DNA from 3 places in the Rhizobium tropici CIAT 899 genome. Region 1 is predicted to be linked to each of the others. Evidence: riboswitches for the same ligand, from Rfam matches in the RefSeq annotation. Region 1 holds a riboswitch; each other region holds the start of a gene.

Region 1 (6,329 bases):
GGCACCGGCGAGCAAGGGCGCACCGCCGAAGCTCAGAAAGATGTCGTCGAGTTTCAGAATGGGAGGGGCCAAGATCAGACTCCGGAAAGGTCATAAGGGCGGGCAAGAACGATGGCTCTGCCGCTGCCGAGCGAAAAGCGCACATCGCCTTCCGCCACGTTGGAAATGGTGCGCGATGCGCCGAAGGGCAAATGAAAATCGCGCAAGGGGTAACGGGCATTGTCGATGAAAAGGCCCGTCAGATCGCTGAAACCAAGAACGGAGAACAGCGAGCCTGATGGTAGCGCCAGCGTGAGTCCGCCTGGAGGAAGCGGCACCGCCTCCTCGTCACCCGACGTCAGCAGCACGTCGAAGCCCTTTTCGGCGAGCTGGATACCATAAAGCAGGTGCTGGATCGCATGATCGGAGCGCTCGCCGCCCATGGCGCCCGCCAGGATCAGTCTCGTGGCGCCGCGATCGATCGCTTCCGAGACGGCGATCTCGCCGTCGGTCGCAGCCTTCGCCGCCGGATAGGGCTGCCTGGGCACATTCGGAAAGGCTCCCTGCAGATCGGCAGGCGTGGAATCAAAATCGCCAACCCACAGCTCCGGCTCCACCCCAATCGCCAGCGCATGGCGCATGCCGCCGTCAGCCGCGATGAAGCGGCTGCCGGAAACCGCAGCGCGCAATCGCTCCGTCAGGCGAAGCTCGCCGCCGAGCAGGATGGTGAAGATGGTGGACTGGCTCATGAGGCAAGCCCATAGCGCAAAGTCATATCCCTAGGGAAGAGCGCCGTTACCGGAACGGTGCCGCCGAGCCGATCATTCGGTCGTTTCCTTCATGGCGGCCTGGACGACACGTTCATAGCCGCTGACATAGCGATCGAAGAGAAACGAAAAGCTCTCGATGTCTTCGGGCGACCAATCGGCAAAGATGCTTCCGATAACGGCGTATTTCTGCACCTGGATTTCCGACAGCAAACGCTGCCCGAGTGCGGTCAGCACCACGACGATACGCCGCGCATCCGCCTGCGATGCCTTACGACGCAACACACCACGCGCCACCATGTCGGCAGTGATGCGGCTCGCGCGCGATGGATCGATGCGCAAGAGCTCCGCGATCGTGCCGACGGTCACTTCGCCCGTATCTTCCGCCCGCCGCACGACATCGAGCACATCGAGATGCGAAAGCTCAAGCCCCGGGGCCACGTGCTGAATGGCGAGCCTGCCGATCATGCGACGGCCGGTCAGCAAGCGCATGCGCATCATCGCCTGACCGATGCGCAGAAACTTCTCGTCTTCGGCCAGCGTCGGAACTTCGATATCTTTTGTATTCGTCGCAGATGTCATCCCTAAAGCATAGCAGAGATCGGGAGGAAACAAAACATGCAAATGGCACTCACCTGCCATTGACAATTATATGCTAATAGCACATATATTCGCTCATGAAGACCGGACGTCCCGCGCATTCGTTCGATAGCGCAGCGTTCCGGCCCAGTTCGGGTTCTTGCTCCATGGACATGCAGACAAGCTTCACGCCGCTCGTGGCGGATCACAAACGGCGGCTTATTCTTTTCCTCTTTCTGATGACTGCCATGTTCATGGCGACGCTCGACAACCAGATCGTCTCGACGGCGCTGCCGACGATCGTCGGCGAGTTCGGGCATCTGGATCGCTTCGGCTGGATCGGATCGGCCTATCTTCTCTCGCTTTCCGCCGTCATGCCCGTCTACGGCAAGCTCGGTGATCTCTTCGGCCGCAAATATGTGATGATGACGGCGATCGCGATCTTCACGGTCGGCTCTGCCGTCTGTGGCTTGGCCGTCTCGATGGATACGCTGATCGCCGCTCGCGTTCTTCAGGGCTTCGGCGGCGGCGGCATCATGGTCTCGATCTTCGCCGTCAACGCCGATCTCTTCGAGCCGCGTGAGCGTGCGCGCTACCAGAGCTATTCGAGCCTCGTGCTGATGGCGTCGGGCGCCATCGGCCCCGTTCTCGGCGGCACGATGAGCGATCTGTTCGGCTGGCGTTCGATCTTCCTCGTCAACGTGCCGATCGGCTTCATCGTGCTTGCCGGCCTCGCCTTCATGCTGCCCTACCGCAAGCCTGCCCGCCGTCCGAAGATCGATTATGCCGGCGCCATCCTCCTTGCCCTGACGACGACAAGCATTGTGCTTGCCGCCGACGGAAGCGAGCTCTTCGGGTCGCTGCTATCGCCGCAATGCCTTGGTATTATTGCCTTCGGGGTAATCTGCGCCATCGCCTGGGTCTTCATCGAGCGCCGCGCACCCGAGCCGATTGTGCCGATGACGCTGTTCCGCAATCCGACATTCGGCCTTCTGCTGATCCTCTCGATCACCAGCGGCGCCGTCGCCATCGGCATGGTCAATTACTTCGCGCTCTTCCTGCAGACGACGACAGGCCTTTCTCCCTCCATGGCCGGGCTGCTGTTCATTCTCCTGACCGGCGGCATCGTCTGCGGCTCGCTCTCCGCCGGCCGGCTGATCGCGGCCAAAGGCCGTTACAAGCCGTTTGCCGTCGCCAGCGCCACCTGCAGTACCATCGCATTCGCCTCGCTCGCCTTCGTCCATGCCGGCACGCCCATCGCCCTCATTGGCGGCCTGATGCTGCTGCATGGCATCGGCATCGGCCTTGCCCAGCAGGTGCCCGTTATCGGCGTACAGAATGCAGCCGCAGCGCGCGACGTCGGCGCTGCGACCGGTGCCGTCACGCTGTCGCGCATGGGCGGCGCCTCCATCGCCATCTCCATCTACGGCGCCATCATCGCCGCCAAACTTGGCAATGTCGGCGTCTCCATATCCGGCGTACCGAACATCGAGGAGCTGACACCGAAGATGATGGCCGCCTTGCCCGAGATTACCCGCGAGGCCGTCGCCAACGCCTACGCGAGCGCCTTCAGCCCGTTGTTCATGACGGCAGCTGGCATCTGCATGCTTGGTCTCCTGACCTCGCTGACGCTGAAGAATGTGCAGCTCCCCGGCGCCGCGAAGAAATTCGAAAGCCCGGCGGTCGCGGAGGCTGCCGAGTAAATACTTCATGCTGCAATCGACAAGGGAATCATTTCCCTTGTCATCCCTCCGTCACAAGGCTAAATCTGCCGACGCTCTAACGGGGTGCCTTATGTCCTTCAGGACATTTGGCTGAGAGGCTTTCACCGGCCAACCCGCGGAACCTGATCCGGCTAACACCGGCGGAGGGATTAGACGCGTGACGAAATCATAGCGCCCTTTCCCCTTCAAGACGAAATCAAAGTGGAGGCGCTGTCGTGCAAAACCGATCACTATTGTCATTCTTCGCCGGCCTGGCTCTTGCCGCTGGCGCAACGTTTTTTTCTGCCCAGACGGCCGAGGCAGCAGACAAGACCCTGACCATCTACACCTATGAGAGCTTCACCGCAGACTGGGGTCCGGGCGCCAAGGTCAAGGCAGCCTTCGAAAAGACCTGCGGCTGCACGGTCAATTACGTCGCCGTCACCGATGGCGTTGCACTTCTCTCCCGCCTCAAGCTGGAAGGGACGGGCACCAAGGCCGATGTCGTTCTCGGCCTCGACACCAATCTTATCGACGAAGCCAAGGATACAGGCCTCTTCGACGCAAGCGGCGTCGACACCTCGACCCTCAAGGTTCCCGGCGGTTTCAAGGACGACGTCTTCGTGCCCTACGACTACGGCCATTTCGCCGTGATCTACGATACACAGACCATCAAGAACCCGCCGAAGAGCATGAAGGATCTCGTCGAGGGCGATCCCAATCAGAAGATCGTCATCGAAGACCCGCGCACCTCGACGCCGGGGCTCGGCCTGCTGCTTTGGGTCAAGTCGATCTATGGCGACAAATCCGCCGATGCCTGGGCGAAACTCAAAGGCCGCATCCTGACGGTCACCCCCGGCTGGTCGGAAGCTTATGACCTCTTCACCAAGGGCGAGGCGCCGATGGTGCTCTCCTATACGACGTCGCCGGCCTATCACATGATCGAGGACAAGACGGATCGCTATCAGGCCGCCGCCTTCTCGGAAGGGCACTATATCCAGATCGAGGTCGCCGGCCTCATCAAGGCTTCCCCGAACAAAGATCTTGCTCGCGACTTCCTGAAGTTCATGATCTCTACCGGCTTCCAGGACATCATTCCGACAAGCAACTGGATGATGCCGGTCTCCGCCACTTCCGAGCCGCTGCCGGATGCCTTCAGCAAGCTCGTGGTGCCCTCGAAGACCTTCCTGATGAGCCCTGCCGACGTCGACAAGAACCGCAAGGCGTGGATCGACGAATGGCTGACCGCCACCAGCGGCAACTGATGCCTTGATCATACTCACGGCACCCGAGCGAAGATGCGCTATTTCCGGCGGGACGTTCAGCCTCGGCAGCATTGCGCTCTTCGTCGGGATCGCCGTTCTTGTTCTCCTCTCCGCCGGCATCGAATCCGGCGGCAACACCTCGCTCACAGACCCATATCTGCTGCGCATCCTACGCTTCACACTGCTGCAGGCGGTGCTTTCGACACTGCTCTCCATTGTGCTCGCCATTCCGGTCGCCCGAGCATTGGCGCGCCAGCCGCGCTTTCCCGGCCGGCTTTGGCTGATCCGGCTGATGGCCGTGCCGATGGGCCTGCCGGTGCTGATCGGCGCACTCGGCCTGCTCGGCATATGGGGCCGGCAGGGGCTCCTCAATCAGGCGCTATCAGCACTCGGCCTGTCGCAGCCCGTCAGCATCTATGGCCTGGCCGGTATCCTGCTTGCGCATGTCTTCTTCAACATGCCGCTCGCCTGCCGGCTGATGCTGGCCGGACTGGAGCGTGTGCCGGCTGAATATTGGCTCGTGGCCGGCGGACTCGGCATGCGGCCCATCTCGGTCTTCCGCTTCATCGAATGGCCCATCCTGCGTGGCCTCATTCTCGGCATCGCCGGCCTGATCTTCATGCTCTGCGCCACCAGCTTCACGCTGGTCCTGATCCTCGGCGGCGGCCCGGCCGCAACGACACTGGAAGTGGCGATCTACCAGGCGCTTCGCTTCGATTTCGATCCCGGCCGCGCCGTAATGCTGTCGCTGCTGCAAATCGTCGTCACCCTCCTTGTTCTCGGCGCCATGACGCTGTTTCGCGCTCCCGACGATCATGGGCTCACCGGCGGGCGAACGCTGCGCCGCATCGATGGACAGGAGATGGCTGCGCGATGCGTCGATGCTGCGCTGCTGGCGGGCGCGACGCTCTTTCTGGGCATGCCGCTCGCCTCGGTCGTCGTCACCGGCCTCGAGGCCAATCTTTTCAAGCTCGTCTCCCAGCCGATCTTCCTGCAGGCGGCAGTGACAAGTCTTGCAATCGCGCTTGCTGCGGGCCTTCTGGCCGTGCTGATATCCTTCGCGATCATTCACGCCCGCTCAGTGATATCGGCGGATCGCCGAAAGTCCCTCGGCCTGCACGGCCTGGCGATCGCATTAGGCGCAAGCTCCTCCCTCATCCTGCTGGTGCCACCGATCGTGCTGGCAACCGGCTGGTTCCTGGCGCTCAGGCCATTTGGCGATCCCAGCCGCTTTGCGGCCATCCTCATCATTGTCATCAATGCGCTGATGGCGCTGCCCTTCGTCATTCGCGTCATCGAGCCGGCCTATACGGTCCATGTCAGCCGCACCGGGCGGCTGGCGGCAAGCCTCGGCCTTCACGGCATTGCGCGCCTGCGCATGGTCGATTGGCCGGGTCTGCGCAAACCGCTCTTCACGGCGCTCTCCTTCGCCATGGCCCTGTCGCTCGGCGATCTCGGCGCCGTCGCGCTCTTCGGCTCCGACAGTTTGATGACCCTGCCCTGGCTGGTCTATAGCAAGCTCGGCAGCTACCGCACCAACGACGCCGACGGTTATGCCTTGATCCTCGGCCTGGTATGCCTTCTCCTGACCATAGCCGGAACCGCGGGCCAGGGCGCGACGGATGACGAAAGCAGACGAAATGACTGACGGCAGCACCATGAAGGCAGAAGGCATCGGCATGGAAGAGGTCGAACTGCGCCTCGGCACGCATGACTTCCGCTTCGATTGCGCATTGCCGCAGGGCAAGATCATCGCCATTGCCGGGCCGTCAGGATCGGGCAAATCCACCTTTCTCAATTTACTGGCCGGCTTCGAACAGCCTGACCGCGGCCGTATCCTGCTCGCAGGACAGGACGTGAGCCGCCTGCATCCCGCCGAACGGCCGGTGTCTCTCGTCTTCCAGGACAACAACCTCTTCGCTCATCTCGATCTCTTCACCAATATCGGCTTTGGCATCAGCCCGTCATTGAGGCTTTCGAAGGAGGATCGGCAAAGGGTCTCGGAGGCTTTGGCGCGGGTCGGGCTAGCCGGTTTT
Region 2 (6,329 bases), on a different replicon from region 1:
CGGATTGATGTCAACGAAACCGCTGCCGAACTGGTCGCCCTCACCGATCTTGATCAGCCAGGCATCATATTCAGCGCCGCTGTGACCAAGCGCCAGCAGCTCTTCAAGCATGATGGTGACCTTCACGCCGTTCGGCGTTCCAAGCGAATAGAGCTGAAGGGGATGGCGTCCTACCGGCAGTTCCTTCTCGTGAGTCGGGCCAGCGATCGGGCGGTTGATATTGGCGAACTGGCCGCCATTGGCCTTGTTCCAGGTCCAGATTTTCGGCGGCGTATATTCGGCAGAACCGGTCATGGGCATCCTCCTTTTTCGGGAATCGAATTTGGGCGATCTTCGATGTAGCGCGCTACATAGATCGCACATAGGGCCCGCTCTTCATTTTTGCGAGAGGAGAATGCGCACTCTTTAACGCGGAAGCGCTCTTGCCGCCCGGGCTGGAGCGCGGGCTCCTCAGCTACGTTGGGCCATTGCCAACCGTCTGGAGGTTCATGAAACGAAAAAGCCTGCCGCGGGAGGAGGAGCGGCAGGCTTTTTACAAGAACCGAACAGCGGATGGGAGGAGGAGTTCCGCTATTCCTGCAGCCGTCCCTGGGAGGAGGATAAGGACGTCTGCCAAGCGAAGGGATGCGGGAGGAGATGCATCGCTTCGATGAAGACGAACATACCAGTCTTTTGCTCAGTTCATAGGCATTTCTTTGCAAGGCAGTTATGCGCCATGCGAAAACCGGGCAGCTGGGTCGATAGCAATTTTCAGCTAGGGCGGCGAAGAATGAGCGGAATGCCCATAAAGCAAAAGCGCCTGCTCGGGGGAACAGGCGCTGGCATAATGCAGCTTTTATAAGGAGCCGTCGTGGCCGTTAGCGAGCGATCGCTGCGCGGGCAACGTTGCGGATTTCACCGCGATCGATACCCAGGTCGTGCAGTTCGCGCGTGGACATACGGCCCAGTTCGGCGACCGTCTGACGATACTTGCGCCAGTTATTGAAAGAGCGTGCTACGTTCATGATGATCCCCTTTCCTTGGGCTTTCGAAGCTGAGCAGCCGTGCTTGGCGCTCCCGTCGCTTCGATGAGAAATATATAGTCGAAGCCCGCAGCTTTTTGCAGAGCTAAGAGATCACTCCACCAATGCGTCTATTGCATAGGTCGCCGAAAATGCAGGCGATCGCCGCCGTCAGATTGGCTTTTGTGATTTGCTGATGACAGCGCCGCCTTTGTCTGCGAAAAGAAGAGAGATGAGAGACAGGGGCGTCCGCTATCCGGCGGGCTGAGAAGTACCCTTCGAACCTGAACCAGATCATGCTGGCGGAGGAAGTCGCTCGGGACCTCGCGAAGCTGAAGCACGTCGTCCCTACGCGTCTCGCCCGCCTGAAAGGGGCGATATGCAAGACCAAATCACACCGGGCAATCTGCTTCGCACCATGCGGGCGAACCCTCCGCTGGTGCAATGCATCACCAATTTCGTCGCCATGAATATCGCGGCCAATGTGATGCTTGCCGCCGGGGCATCGCCGGCGATGGTGCATGCCGAAGAAGAAGCCGACGAGTTTGCCGCTATATCGGGGGCGCTGACGATCAATATCGGTACGCTTTCCGCGGATTGGCTTGCGGGCATGCTGAAGGCCGCACAGTCGGCAAACAATGCCGGCAAGCCCTGGGTCCTCGATCCCGTCGCCCATTATGCGACTGCGTTTCGTCGGGATGCCATCACGCGCTTGCTGGAACTAAAGCCGGCAATCATTCGCGGCAACGCATCCGAGATCATCGCGCTTGCCGGCGGGACGAGCCGCGGCCAGGGTGTCGATAGCCGCGATGCCGTCGAGCAAGCCGAAGATTCCGCCCGTCAGCTCGCCCAAAAGCACGGCTGCATAGTCGCAGTCACCGGCGCTACGGATTTTGTGACGGATGGGCAGAAGGCGAAGCGCATCGCAGGCGGTTCGCCATTGATGCCGCAAGTAACCGCACTTGGATGCTCGCTAACCTGCCTCGTCGGTGCGTTTGCGGCGGCAGCTCCGGATGATCCGTTCGATGCGACCATAGCGGCGCTTACGGTCTTTGCCGTTGCCGGCCAACAGGCAGGAGCGGACGCAGAGGGGCCAGGCTCCTTCTCCTGGCGCTTCCTCGATGCCCTCACAGGCCTTACCCCGGAAACACTGGATCGAGACGCAAGGATATCGGCAGCATGAACCAAGACTTCGATCTATCCCTCTATCTCGTCCTCGATCCGCTGCTATGCCGTGATCTCGGCATGGTGGAGACAACGCGGGCGGCGGTGGCGGGCGGCGCCACCATGATCCAGCTTCGCGACAAGGAGGCTTCGACCGCAGCCATGATCGAAACCGGCCGTGCCCTCAAGCAAATCCTGCACGGAACGAATGTTCGGCTGATCGTCAACGACAATGTCGAGGCTGCCATCGCCATCGGCGCCGATGGCCTTCACATCGGCCAGGAAGATATGAACGCTGCCGACGCCCGCCACATGATCGGGCGGGACATGATCCTCGGTCTCTCGGTGGAAACGGAAGCGCTTGCCTCCTCCATAGATGCCCGCATCGTCGACTATGCCGGCGTCGGCCCGGTCTTTGCCACGTCCACCAAGCCCGACCACAAGCAGCCGATCGGCTTCGACGGGCTTGCCCGCATCGTCAGGCTTTGCCCCATTCCATCAGTCGCGATCGGCGGCCTGAAGGCAGAGCATGCCGCGAGCGTTTACTCAGCCGGCGTCGTTGGTCTCGCGGTCGTCTCGGCAATATGCGGCCAACCGGACCCGCAAGCCGCGACAATTCTCATAGCGAACGCCATCAAGGAGGCTCGCCAATGATCCGCAATGTCTTATCCATCGCTGGCTCCGATCCCTCCGGCGGCGCTGGCATTCAGGCCGACCTGAAGGCTCTCTCCGCTCGCGGCGTTTATGGAATGGCGGCTCTGACAGCTTTGACGGCGCAGAACACGCAGGGCGTTTCCGGCGTCCATCCCGTGCCTCCACATTTCGTGGCAGATCAGATCAATGCGATCTTTGCCGACATCCGTGTGGATGCCGTCAAAATAGGCATGATCGCCAATGCCGCCATCGCCAATGCCGTCGCAGACATTCTGGCGCGACATCGCGATGTGCCCGTCGTCCTCGACCCGGTCATGATCGCCAAGGGCGGCGCTGCCCTGCTCGCTGCCGATGCCGTTGACGTGCTGACCACACGATTGCTGCCGCTTGCGACCGTCATTACCCCGAACCTGCCCGAGGCGGCTGCGCTGTTGCATGACGCTGAGGCGAAGAACCGCGAAGACATGGCGCGCCAGGCGCGTGCGCTGGCAGCGCTCGGGCCTTCAGCTGTCCTTGTCAAGGGTGGTCATCTCGAAGGAGATGAAAGCCCGGATGCGCTCGCAAGCGGCGATCATGTGACCTGGTTCGAAGCTGAACGGCTGCCGACCAAGAATACGCATGGAACGGGCTGCACGCTCTCCAGCGCTATCGCGGCCGAGATCGCCAAAGGCCTGCCGCTTGCCGAAGCCGTTGCATCCGCAAAAGCCTATCTCGCCGCCGCGGTTGCCGCCGCAGGCCAACTTTCCATCGGCAGCGGCCATGGGCCTGTGCAGCATTTCCATGCACTGTGGGCCACAAATAAGGAGTAGCAAGCCTGTTACTCAAGGATCAGGTCGCCGCTTCTGGTGCCGGACGTGGCCTCGTCCTCGATCGGGCATAAGACAAAAAGCGCCGCCCTGATGGGCGGCGCCTCCTCTTCTATTTGCGATCGAATGGTACCAACGTCTCAGGCCCAGCCCATGGTCAGCACGCCAAAAAGGATGACGGCGCCAAGACCGATACGGTAGATGACGAAAGGCCAGGTCGAGAAGCGCTCCAGGAAGCGCATCAGCCCCCAGATGGTGATGAAGGACGATATGCTGCCGACGATCAGGCCAACGAGCAGTACCGACCAGGCTTCCATCGGAATATGCGCCTTGTGAAGCTCATAAAGCTCCTTCAAGCCGGCAAGAGCGATGGCCGGTAAGCCGAGCAGGAAGGAGAACCGTGCCGCCTCCTCTCTTTTTAAGCCGAGGAACAGTGCGCCGGTCAGGGTCGAACCCGAGCGCGAGACGCCGGGGATAAGAGCACCGACCTGCGTGATGCCGACAAAAAGGGCATCCATCAGCGTCATCTGTCCGATATCCTTTCTATGGCGGCTGTAAAGCTCAGCGACCGCCAAGAGCAAGCCCATGACCACGCAGGCGATGCCGATGACCCAGAGGCTGCGGAAAGACGTGCCGCAAGCGTTCAGGGAGGATGACAGCAGCAGGCCGGCGATCACGATCGGTACGGTTGCAATCACGATGGCGATCGCAAGCCGGATGGAAGGAGAGCTCCAGTCCCTTTGCCTGATCGCATCGAGCGATCCAAAGGTGACGTAGCGGACGTCGCTCCAGAAATAGGAGACGATCGCCGCAAGTGCTGCAAGCTGCATCGTAGCCGAGAAGGCAGAACCGGGGTCCTGCCAGCCCAGCAACGCCGGCACCAGGCGCATGTGGGCAGTGGACGAAACCGGCAGCAGCTCCGTCAATCCCTGCACGACGCCCAGAAATGCGATCTTGGCATAGCCCAGGGCGACAAAGCCCGTGTCCACGCCTTGCGTACAAACATCAGCCACGTTTTGATATCCTCAGTTGTTCATGGGGCTTTGCACCGGAGCGGTGCGACGAACTAGCTGTGAAACTGGTTCCCAAATTGAACTTGGCAAAACCTGGTGAAGGGGGCGCCAATTTCACATCGGGACAAGCTGAGGATATAGCCGCGCAGGCTGAACTCTATCTGAAATTGCCGGCTCGAATTTCAGAGTTTGGCGTATTTCTAGCCTTCATCCTCCGGCAGCGCCTGCATATAGCGGATCATGGTGTAGAAGCCGGCGAGGAGGACCAACGCGCCTGCCGCATGGTGCAGATTATGCAGCATCGTATGGTGATGCCTGAGCAGAAGGCAGCTCAGATTATAAAGGGTGATGGCGACCGCCGTCATGAGAGCGGCCAGGAAAAGCGCCATGTTTCGCTGAAAGAAATCAATCATCACGCACACCTCGTTTGAGTGCCAAGAGATTCCATAAGGATTGGGGAGGAATTACGACAAAGGCACAGAGCCGAGGCGCCGTGGCGGGCGAACGCCGACTGGCTCATTTCGTATAGAGCGCGCGCGATCTTTCCAGATGCTTGAGCATCGCCTGCTCGGCGCCATCGGCATCGTTTTCAGCCAGACGCGCAAGAATTTCCTCGTGCTCGACCAGCGTGAACTTTTCCTTGCCGGTCCAGATCAGCATGTCGGTGTGATAGGCTTTCAGCCATGCGAGCATCGCCTCGCTGACGGCAGCGAAGATCGGATTGCCGGAAATCTGGGCGATACGCGTGTGGAACTGCATATCGGCAGAAATGAAGTCCTCCGCATGGCCAAGGGATGCCCGCTGCCGGTCGATGATTTCACTGAGATCGGCAACATCTTTCTTGCTCGCGCGCTGTGCGGCCTCGCGTGCCATGCCGCGCTCGAAGAAGATGCGGGCGCTCTTCAGCTGTTCAAGGGAATCAGGTGATTGCGACAACATGATCTTTGCGGTCAGGTCGACCTGCCGAAAGATCGACTTCGCAGTGAGCTGAAGCACCTTAGCACGTTCGCCATGGGAAATGTTGACCAGCCCCATATTGGCAAGGGCCTGCATGGCCTCCCGGATCGCCGGACGTCCTACACCGAAGCGTTCCATGAGGACACGCTCTGACGGCATCTCATCACCCGGCTTGAGCTCTCCCGACGTGATCAACCGTTCCAGCCGGTCGAATACTTCATCGGATAGCTTTCGGCGTACAATTTGTTCGACTGGCTCGCCCATGGAATCCCGCTTTCCCAAAGCTTTTACTCCCTTATGCATTTTTGGCCGCCATGGCGGAAGCCCCACCCTACCGACAACCGGGCAAAAAATAGTTGCAGAAGTTGGAATACTCATTATACCAGATCACCAGTTTGCGCCACGCGGAAATCGTCGGCGAGAGGAGCATTCACCCACTTATGACCATCACCATCACCTACCGCATCGAAACGTCTGGGAGCATCGAGGCGATGGCTCGCAAGATCGCCAGCGATCAGTCGACAGGCACCTTCGTCGCTGTGCCGGGCGAGACGGAAGAACTCAAGGCGCGCGTGGCCGCGCGTGTCGTCGCGATCCACCCTCTTGCTGATGCGGAGCGTCCGACCTGGCCGGAGGCGGGCGAGGGCTATGGCCCGATCCATCGGGCCGATGTCGACATCGCCTTCCCGCTGGATGCGATCGGCACCGATCTTGCTGCACTCATGACGATCGCG
Region 3 (6,329 bases), on a different replicon from region 1:
TCGCGGTTCGGCGCGACGACGAGCGTTCCATTGCGGACGATCTCGCCGGGCAGAATCGCTTCCCATCGATCGGCGGAATCACGGCCGAGCGTCAGTACAGCCTCATCGGCACTTTCGCACTCGCACCATGGCGCCAGCATGCCGCCGGCAAGCCAGGAGGCGGCATGATGAAAAGTCCGGCTTGGATCTGAGATCGTGACCTCGGCTCCGCGCCGGACCAGCTCGCGTGCGACCGTGAGGCCGGCAACGCCGGCCCCTTTAACGAGAATACGCATGTCATTCAGCCGGGTGCGAGGCCGTATCGACCGGCATATAGAGGTCTCCGCCCTCTCGATACTTGGCGGCCATGGCTTCCAGCCCTTCCTTCTGCGCTTCGGCGCGGATGTCGTGCGAAATCCGCATCGAGCAGAATTTCGGGCCGCACATCGAGCAGAAATGGGCCACCTTATGAGCTTCCTTCGGCAGGGTTTCGTCGTGGAAGCTGCGAGCCGTGTCCGGGTCGAGCGAAAGGTTGAACTGATCTTCCCAGCGGAATTCGAACCGGGCGCGCGACAGAGCATCGTCACGAACCTGCGCGGCCGGATGACCTTTGGCGAGATCCGCCGCATGCGCTGCGATCTTGTAGGTGATGACGCCTGTCTTGACGTCGTTGCGATCGGGCAGACCAAGGTGCTCCTTCGGCGTGACGTAGCAGAGCATCGCCGTCCCGAACCAGCCGATCATGGCAGCGCCGATGCCCGATGTGATGTGGTCATAGCCGGGCGCGATATCCGTCGTCAGCGGTCCGAGCGTATAAAAGGGCGCCTCGCCGCAGACGGAAAGCTGCTTGTCCATGTTTTCCTTGATCTTGTGCATCGGCACATGGCCGGGGCCTTCGATCATCACCTGACAATCCTTGGCCCAGGCGATCTTCGTCAACTCGCCGAGTGTCTCCAGTTCGGCGAACTGCGCGGCGTCGTTGGCGTCAGCTATCGAGCCGGGGCGCAGGCCGTCGCCGAGCGAGAAAGAGACGTCATAAGCACGGCAGATATCGCAGATTTCCTCGAAATGCTCATAAAGGAAGCTCTCGCGATGGTGATGCAGACACCACTTGGCCATGATCGAGCCGCCGCGGGAGACAATGCCGGTGACGCGGTTGACGGTCAGCGGTATGTAATGCAGTCGCACACCGGCATGGATGGTGAAATAGTCGACGCCCTGTTCGGCCTGCTCGATCAGCGTGTCGCGATAGACCTCCCAGGTCAGTTCCTCGGCAATGCCGCCGACCTTTTCCAGCGCCTGATAAAGCGGCACAGTGCCGATCGGCAGCGGCGAATTGCGGATGATCCATTCGCGGATGTTGTGGATGTTACGGCCTGTCGAGAGGTCCATGACGGTATCGGCGCCCCAGCGCGCGGCCCAGACCATCTTCTCGACTTCCTCCGCCATCGAAGAGGTCACGGCGGAATTGCCGATATTGGCGTTGATCTTCACCAGGAAATTCCGGCCGATGATCATCGGCTCGCTTTCGGGGTGATTGATGTTGGCCGGAATGATCGCTCGGCCGCTTGCAACTTCCTGGCGGACGAATTCCGGGGTGACATGATCCGGAATATGGGCGCCGAAGCTTTCGCCATCGCGAATCAGGGCTTCTGCCTTCGCCTTGCGGCCGAGATTTTCGCGGATGGCGATGAATTCCATTTCCGGCGTGATGATGCCGGCGCGCGCATAGGCGAGTTGGGTGACCGCCTTGCCGTCTTTTGCCCGCAGGGGCTGGCGCCTGGCCGGAAATTCCGGTGTCAGCCGCTCGCCGGTGACGAAACCATTGTCTTCAGGGCGCACATGCCGGCCTTCATAAGCCTCGACATCGCCGCGGGCGAGAACCCAGTCGCGGCGTAGCTGAGATAGACCCTCCTCGATGCGGATATCGGCGCCCTCGATCGTGTAGGGGCCGGAAGAATCATAAACAATGACAGGCGGCTCGCCTGAGGTCGGATGGACGCTGATTTCGCGCATCGGCACGCGGATGTCCGGGTGGATCTCTCCGGGAACATAGATTTTCGTGGATGCCGGCAGCGGGCCGGTGGTGACGGTCGGAGTGAGGTTCTTTGCGGCAATATTCATGGTTTGAGGCTCCAAGTTGCAGTTGGAGACCCAGTCAATCAGCCGGAATGATGGAAAGACGCCGGCATGGAATCCACGCGGGAATCCGAAGCCTTCAAGCGCTTGCACCGTCCCTACGCCAGTATGAACTGGATCAGGTTCAACGGGTCACTGCGCCACAGGAGGCAAAGCCTCATTGTCCAGCAGTATCTCAGCCCCTTGCCGGGACCCCCCTGGTGAATACGAAAAGGCTATGCCTTACCCTTGTTCTCTGTCAACCCCGCAACGACGGTCGCATCTTCTCAATCGATTGATCAGTGTGGCGCGGGAGCGCGTAGATTCTACAGGGGGCGAGCCTCCGATAGGCGCGATCGTCATCTCCGATGACGCTGCTCTTGATCCATGCCCGTTCCCGCATAAACGGTACCGATGAAAATTCTGGATCGCGAGTCTGATTGGGGAAGACTGCCTCGATTTGGGGCGAATTCTTAAACCTTGGCGAGGCTGAATACTCCGGCAGTAAAAGGCCCAGCCAGCCGCCAGTTGCATTTAAGCAACAGCAATCAAGTCTAGTGCCGGGGCGGGTTTCACAGAATTGACAAACATACGGGCTGTTTGTAAACCAAACATAGGACATAAACTGTCTTACGGACGAGCAATCGGCCGGATCGGTAGAGGCATTTCAAAACCTTTGCCGCGGGGTGAATTATGGAGGTTAGAGGGGACTCAAGCCGACATCAGGTGCGTATCTGCCGGACTGCCCGGTTGCGTTTAAGCTGACGTAATCCTCAGGGTGGTGTTCCAGCTTTGTACTCGCGGTAAATTGGAATGCATATTGCAACCAGGAGTTTAAAATGAACATCAAGAGCCTTCTTCTCGGCTCCGCTGCTGCGCTGGCAGCAGTTTCTGGCGCCCATGCGGCTGACGCGATCGTCGCTGCTGAGCCCGAGCCGCTGGAATACGTTCGCATCTGCGACGCCTACGGCGCTGGCTACTTCTTCATTCCAGGCACTGAAACCTGCCTCAAGATCGGCGGCCGCGTCCGTACCGAAGGCGAGTGGTACGATGCCTACAACCCGAACAGCCATAACGGTACGCTGTGGCACACCCGTGCGGAGCTGAGCGTCGACACGGCAACCGACACCGAATACGGCCCGCTGAAGACCAACACGGTCATCCGTTGGGATTGGAATGACGGTAACTCCACTTCCACGAAGCTGCTGTTCGCAAACATCAGCCTCGGCGGTTTCCTCGTCGGTAAGGCTGACTCCCAGTACAACTCCTACATCGGTTATGCCGGCGACGTCATCAACGACGACGTGATCTATGACGGTCCGTACGAACTCAACCAGTTGACCTACAACTACGACGCCGGCAACGGCTTCACGGCTGTGATCTCGGTTGAAGACTCGAACTCCAGCGGCTCGGGCGCTTCCTATGGCTCCAGCTGGTGGTCTGACGACAAGGGCAACCACTACGCTCCCGACGTCGTTGCCGGTGCTGGCTTCAAGTCCGGTGCATGGGGCTTCAAGGTCGTTGGCGGTTACGACTCGATCGTCGAAGAAGGCGCTATCAAGGCTCGTGTCGATGCTGACTTCGGTACCTTCTCGGCCTTCTTGATGGGCGGTTGGAACACCGATGGCGACAAGCTGAACAAGTATGCCGGCACCAACCTCGATCGTTCGGCTTGCCCGATTAACGATGCATCGAAGTGCGGCTGGGGTGACTGGGCTGTTTGGGGCGGCGTTGGCGTTCCGATCAACGAAAAGCTGAAGTGGAACCTGCAGCTCGCCTACACCGATTCGAAGATCTTTGCCGCAACCACCAACGTCAAGTGGAACCCGGTCAAGAACCTGCTCATCGAGCCGGAAGTCTCCTACACCAACTTCGATTCTGTGAACCAGGATCAGTGGGCTGGTATCCTGCGCTTCGAGCGTAGCTTCTAATATTGAATTACCCGGCTCAATGCCGGGTAAGAGAAGCCTGACGTTCCAATCCGTCAGGCTTCTTTCATCGATCGGTTGACCTCCGATCAAAGCAAAGGATCTGGCTTTCCCTCCGGATCCTTTTTTATTTCCAGCTTTGGGAAATCGGTTCAGCTCCCGGCAGAAGCTTCAAACCGCCGTCGTTGATTCTCTTCAATTCCGAAGGTAAAACCGTTCTAGGCTTTTTCCGGTATCATTGCGGCAATCGCCAGTTCCTGCGTCTGTGCCAGCGGGAACCAGGTCTTCAGCACCATCTTTATGAACATCTGTCCACACGGGACCAATTCGAAGCTGCCTCGGTCGAGGGTCCATTCGGTGATCAGGCCGCCGATGACCGCTGTCAATGCGGAAGAGGCGGTATCCGGGGTCCAGGGAGCCGGAAGTTTCGTCTTTTCATCCATAAGGGTGAATATGCGTTCGAAATTCTCGTGCATGTCGTGCCGAAACGAACTCGCCCGGCTCGTAGTGCCGTCGCAAAACGCCATGTCGAGATGCATCATAACTTTCAGCATGCTGCGCTTGCGCGGGTCGCTGTGAATATCGTCAAATATCGCGGCTATGGTATCGGCGATGAGATCAAGCGGGTTGGGCGGCAGTTCCTTCGACATCCGCTCCGCCAGATCCTTGAACGGCTGCTGGGCCTCGTCGCGGATCGCAAACATCAGCCCTTGCTTGTTCTTGAAATGCCAGTGCACTGCCCCCCGCGTGACACCGGCGGCTACGGCTATCTCTTCCAGGCTGACATTCTCGTAGCCCTTGTCGAGAAACAGAGCTTTTGCGGATTGCAAAATCTCGTTCCTCGTTTCTGCCGCCTCCTCCTTAGTTCGCCTCATTCACCTCTCCACAGAAACCGATGTTCAAGCTGTGCCCCTCTTCTTGATATTCTTCTTCCATCATGCCGTTCAGTGCTGGAGCCCATATACCAGCGATGCTCAACGGAGTGGAGGTATTTATCTATCCTCAAAAATTGAGCAAGCAAATCGCAACAGAATATATCCTGTCAAGCGCTATAAGCCACGCGCAAGTTTCCGTGAGCAATTTCCCCATGTTGTGAAGTGAAAATCGGAAAGTGCAAACGCTGATATAGCTATGATGGCGAAATATATTGGCCGGGCGATCCCCGGTCCGCTTGCTCCAGAAGCGATGTAGCGTTCAAGTTGAAACCTATGAAGCATTTAACTCGCGGCGTTCGTTCGCAGATCCGTCAGCTCATATTGACCATCGAAGTCTTGATTCCGCCTTCATGCGGCGGGTCTGACCGCCATGGCTTGGTCGAACTGGCGGGACCGGTCGACAAGTGATCCGCTGCGGCTCGGACCTAGCTTGAGCTTTCGTCTGTCTTCTTGCAAGCTGACAATAGCTCGCGCGCAAATCGTCTTTCGGCGTGGAAAGAGAATTCGAAAATTCCTGGCATGAGAGCGACGGATTTGCATAAGCGCCGCGTTCAATTCTCGTGAACCCGCGTTTGATGTCGAAGGATGATACGCTGACCGAGATGCTGCGATCCAAGTGGCACTGTTTGCCGGCTGTAAGGCTGAGGCTGAGGTGCCATGCAGTTATCGCAGTGAACTGGAGCGGTGGCGATTGTCGATGAAGTGGGATCGCGCGCCCAGGAGTGGCGACCAGGATGAGGATCTGCTTGGCCGAATCGCTGCAGGCGATGTTTCGGCAATGCGTATGATGGTCGCGCGGCAATTGCCGCGCATCGTCGCGGTCGCGACCCGCATGCTTGGCGATGCGGCCGAGGCTGAAGATGTGGCGCAGGAGACGTTTTTGCGCATCTGGCGAAATGCCGGCGGCTGGCGCCAGCGCAACGCGCGCTTCAGCACCTGGGTGCATCGTGTGGCGATCAACCTTTGCTATGATCGCCTGCGCCGCCGCAAGGACGTTCCTGCCGAACATCCGCCCGACATTGAATATGAAGGGCCGGCGCCGGATGCGGACTTGATGAGCGAGGACGATCCGTCGAGACGCGTCGAACGGGCCTTGCAGATGATTGCGCCCCGGCAGCGCGAGGCGATCATTCTGGTTTATTATCAGGCGCTGTCGAATGTCGAGGCGGCTGAGGTCATGGATGTCAGTGTCGATGCACTGGAAAGCCTGCTTGCGCGCGGAAGGCGCTCCTTGCAGGTGCTTTTGTTGAAGGATGAGGGCGATGGTTGAAAATATCGCGGGTCCGATGAATGCCGAGCGGTTTGAAGCACTGACTGCGGCCTATGGCGGTGATATCGGCCGATGGCCGCAGGCCGAGCGCGCGGCCGC

What was found. A riboswitch is a leader RNA that binds a small molecule or an ion and turns the genes downstream of it on or off. The one in region 1 is predicted to bind thiamine pyrophosphate.
Region 2: linked by a shared signal. The riboswitch ahead of thiM (hydroxyethylthiazole kinase) and the one ahead of thiB (thiamine ABC transporter substrate binding subunit) in region 1 are both predicted to bind thiamine pyrophosphate.
Region 3: linked by a shared signal. The riboswitch ahead of thiC (phosphomethylpyrimidine synthase ThiC) and the one ahead of thiB (thiamine ABC transporter substrate binding subunit) in region 1 are both predicted to bind thiamine pyrophosphate.

Annotation. Positions count from the first base shown of each region.
Region 1 covers NC_020059.1:3,643,707-3,650,035, forward strand. The annotation lists gene RTCIAT899_RS17805 (ABC-F family ATP-binding cassette domain-containing protein) at 1-72, opposite strand, end outside; gene RTCIAT899_RS17810 (thiamine diphosphokinase) at 75-728, opposite strand; gene RTCIAT899_RS17815 (MarR family winged helix-turn-helix transcriptional regulator) at 801-1,328, opposite strand; gene RTCIAT899_RS17820 (MDR family MFS transporter) at 1,493-3,028, shown strand; TPP riboswitch at 3,099-3,215, shown strand; gene thiB (thiamine ABC transporter substrate binding subunit) at 3,301-4,293, shown strand; gene thiP (thiamine/thiamine pyrophosphate ABC transporter permease ThiP) at 4,301-5,941, shown strand; gene RTCIAT899_RS17835 (thiamine ABC transporter ATP-binding protein) at 5,934-6,329, shown strand, end outside.
Region 2 covers NC_020062.1:1,032,599-1,038,927, reverse strand. The annotation lists gene yghU (glutathione-dependent disulfide-bond oxidoreductase) at 1-294, opposite strand, end outside; gene RTCIAT899_RS32680 (DUF1127 domain-containing protein) at 858-1,004, opposite strand; TPP riboswitch at 1,233-1,329, shown strand; gene thiM (hydroxyethylthiazole kinase) at 1,381-2,184, shown strand; gene thiE (thiamine phosphate synthase) at 2,181-2,819, shown strand; gene thiD (bifunctional hydroxymethylpyrimidine kinase/phosphomethylpyrimidine kinase) at 2,816-3,628, shown strand; gene RTCIAT899_RS26910 (undecaprenyl-diphosphate phosphatase) at 3,766-4,638, opposite strand; gene RTCIAT899_RS33595 (hypothetical protein) at 4,698-5,069, shown strand; gene RTCIAT899_RS26900 (transcriptional regulator NanR) at 5,155-5,859, opposite strand; gene oiaX (3-oxo-isoapionate-4-phosphate decarboxylase OiaX) at 6,036-6,329, shown strand, end outside.
Region 3 covers NC_020062.1:742,507-748,835, forward strand. The annotation lists gene thiO (glycine oxidase ThiO) at 1-275, opposite strand, end outside; gene thiC (phosphomethylpyrimidine synthase ThiC) at 277-2,103, opposite strand; TPP riboswitch at 2,196-2,327, opposite strand; gene RTCIAT899_RS25560 (porin) at 2,937-4,028, shown strand; gene RTCIAT899_RS25565 (TetR family transcriptional regulator) at 4,244-4,900, opposite strand; gene RTCIAT899_RS25570 (RNA polymerase sigma factor) at 5,658-6,230, shown strand; gene RTCIAT899_RS25575 (hypothetical protein) at 6,223-6,329, shown strand, end outside.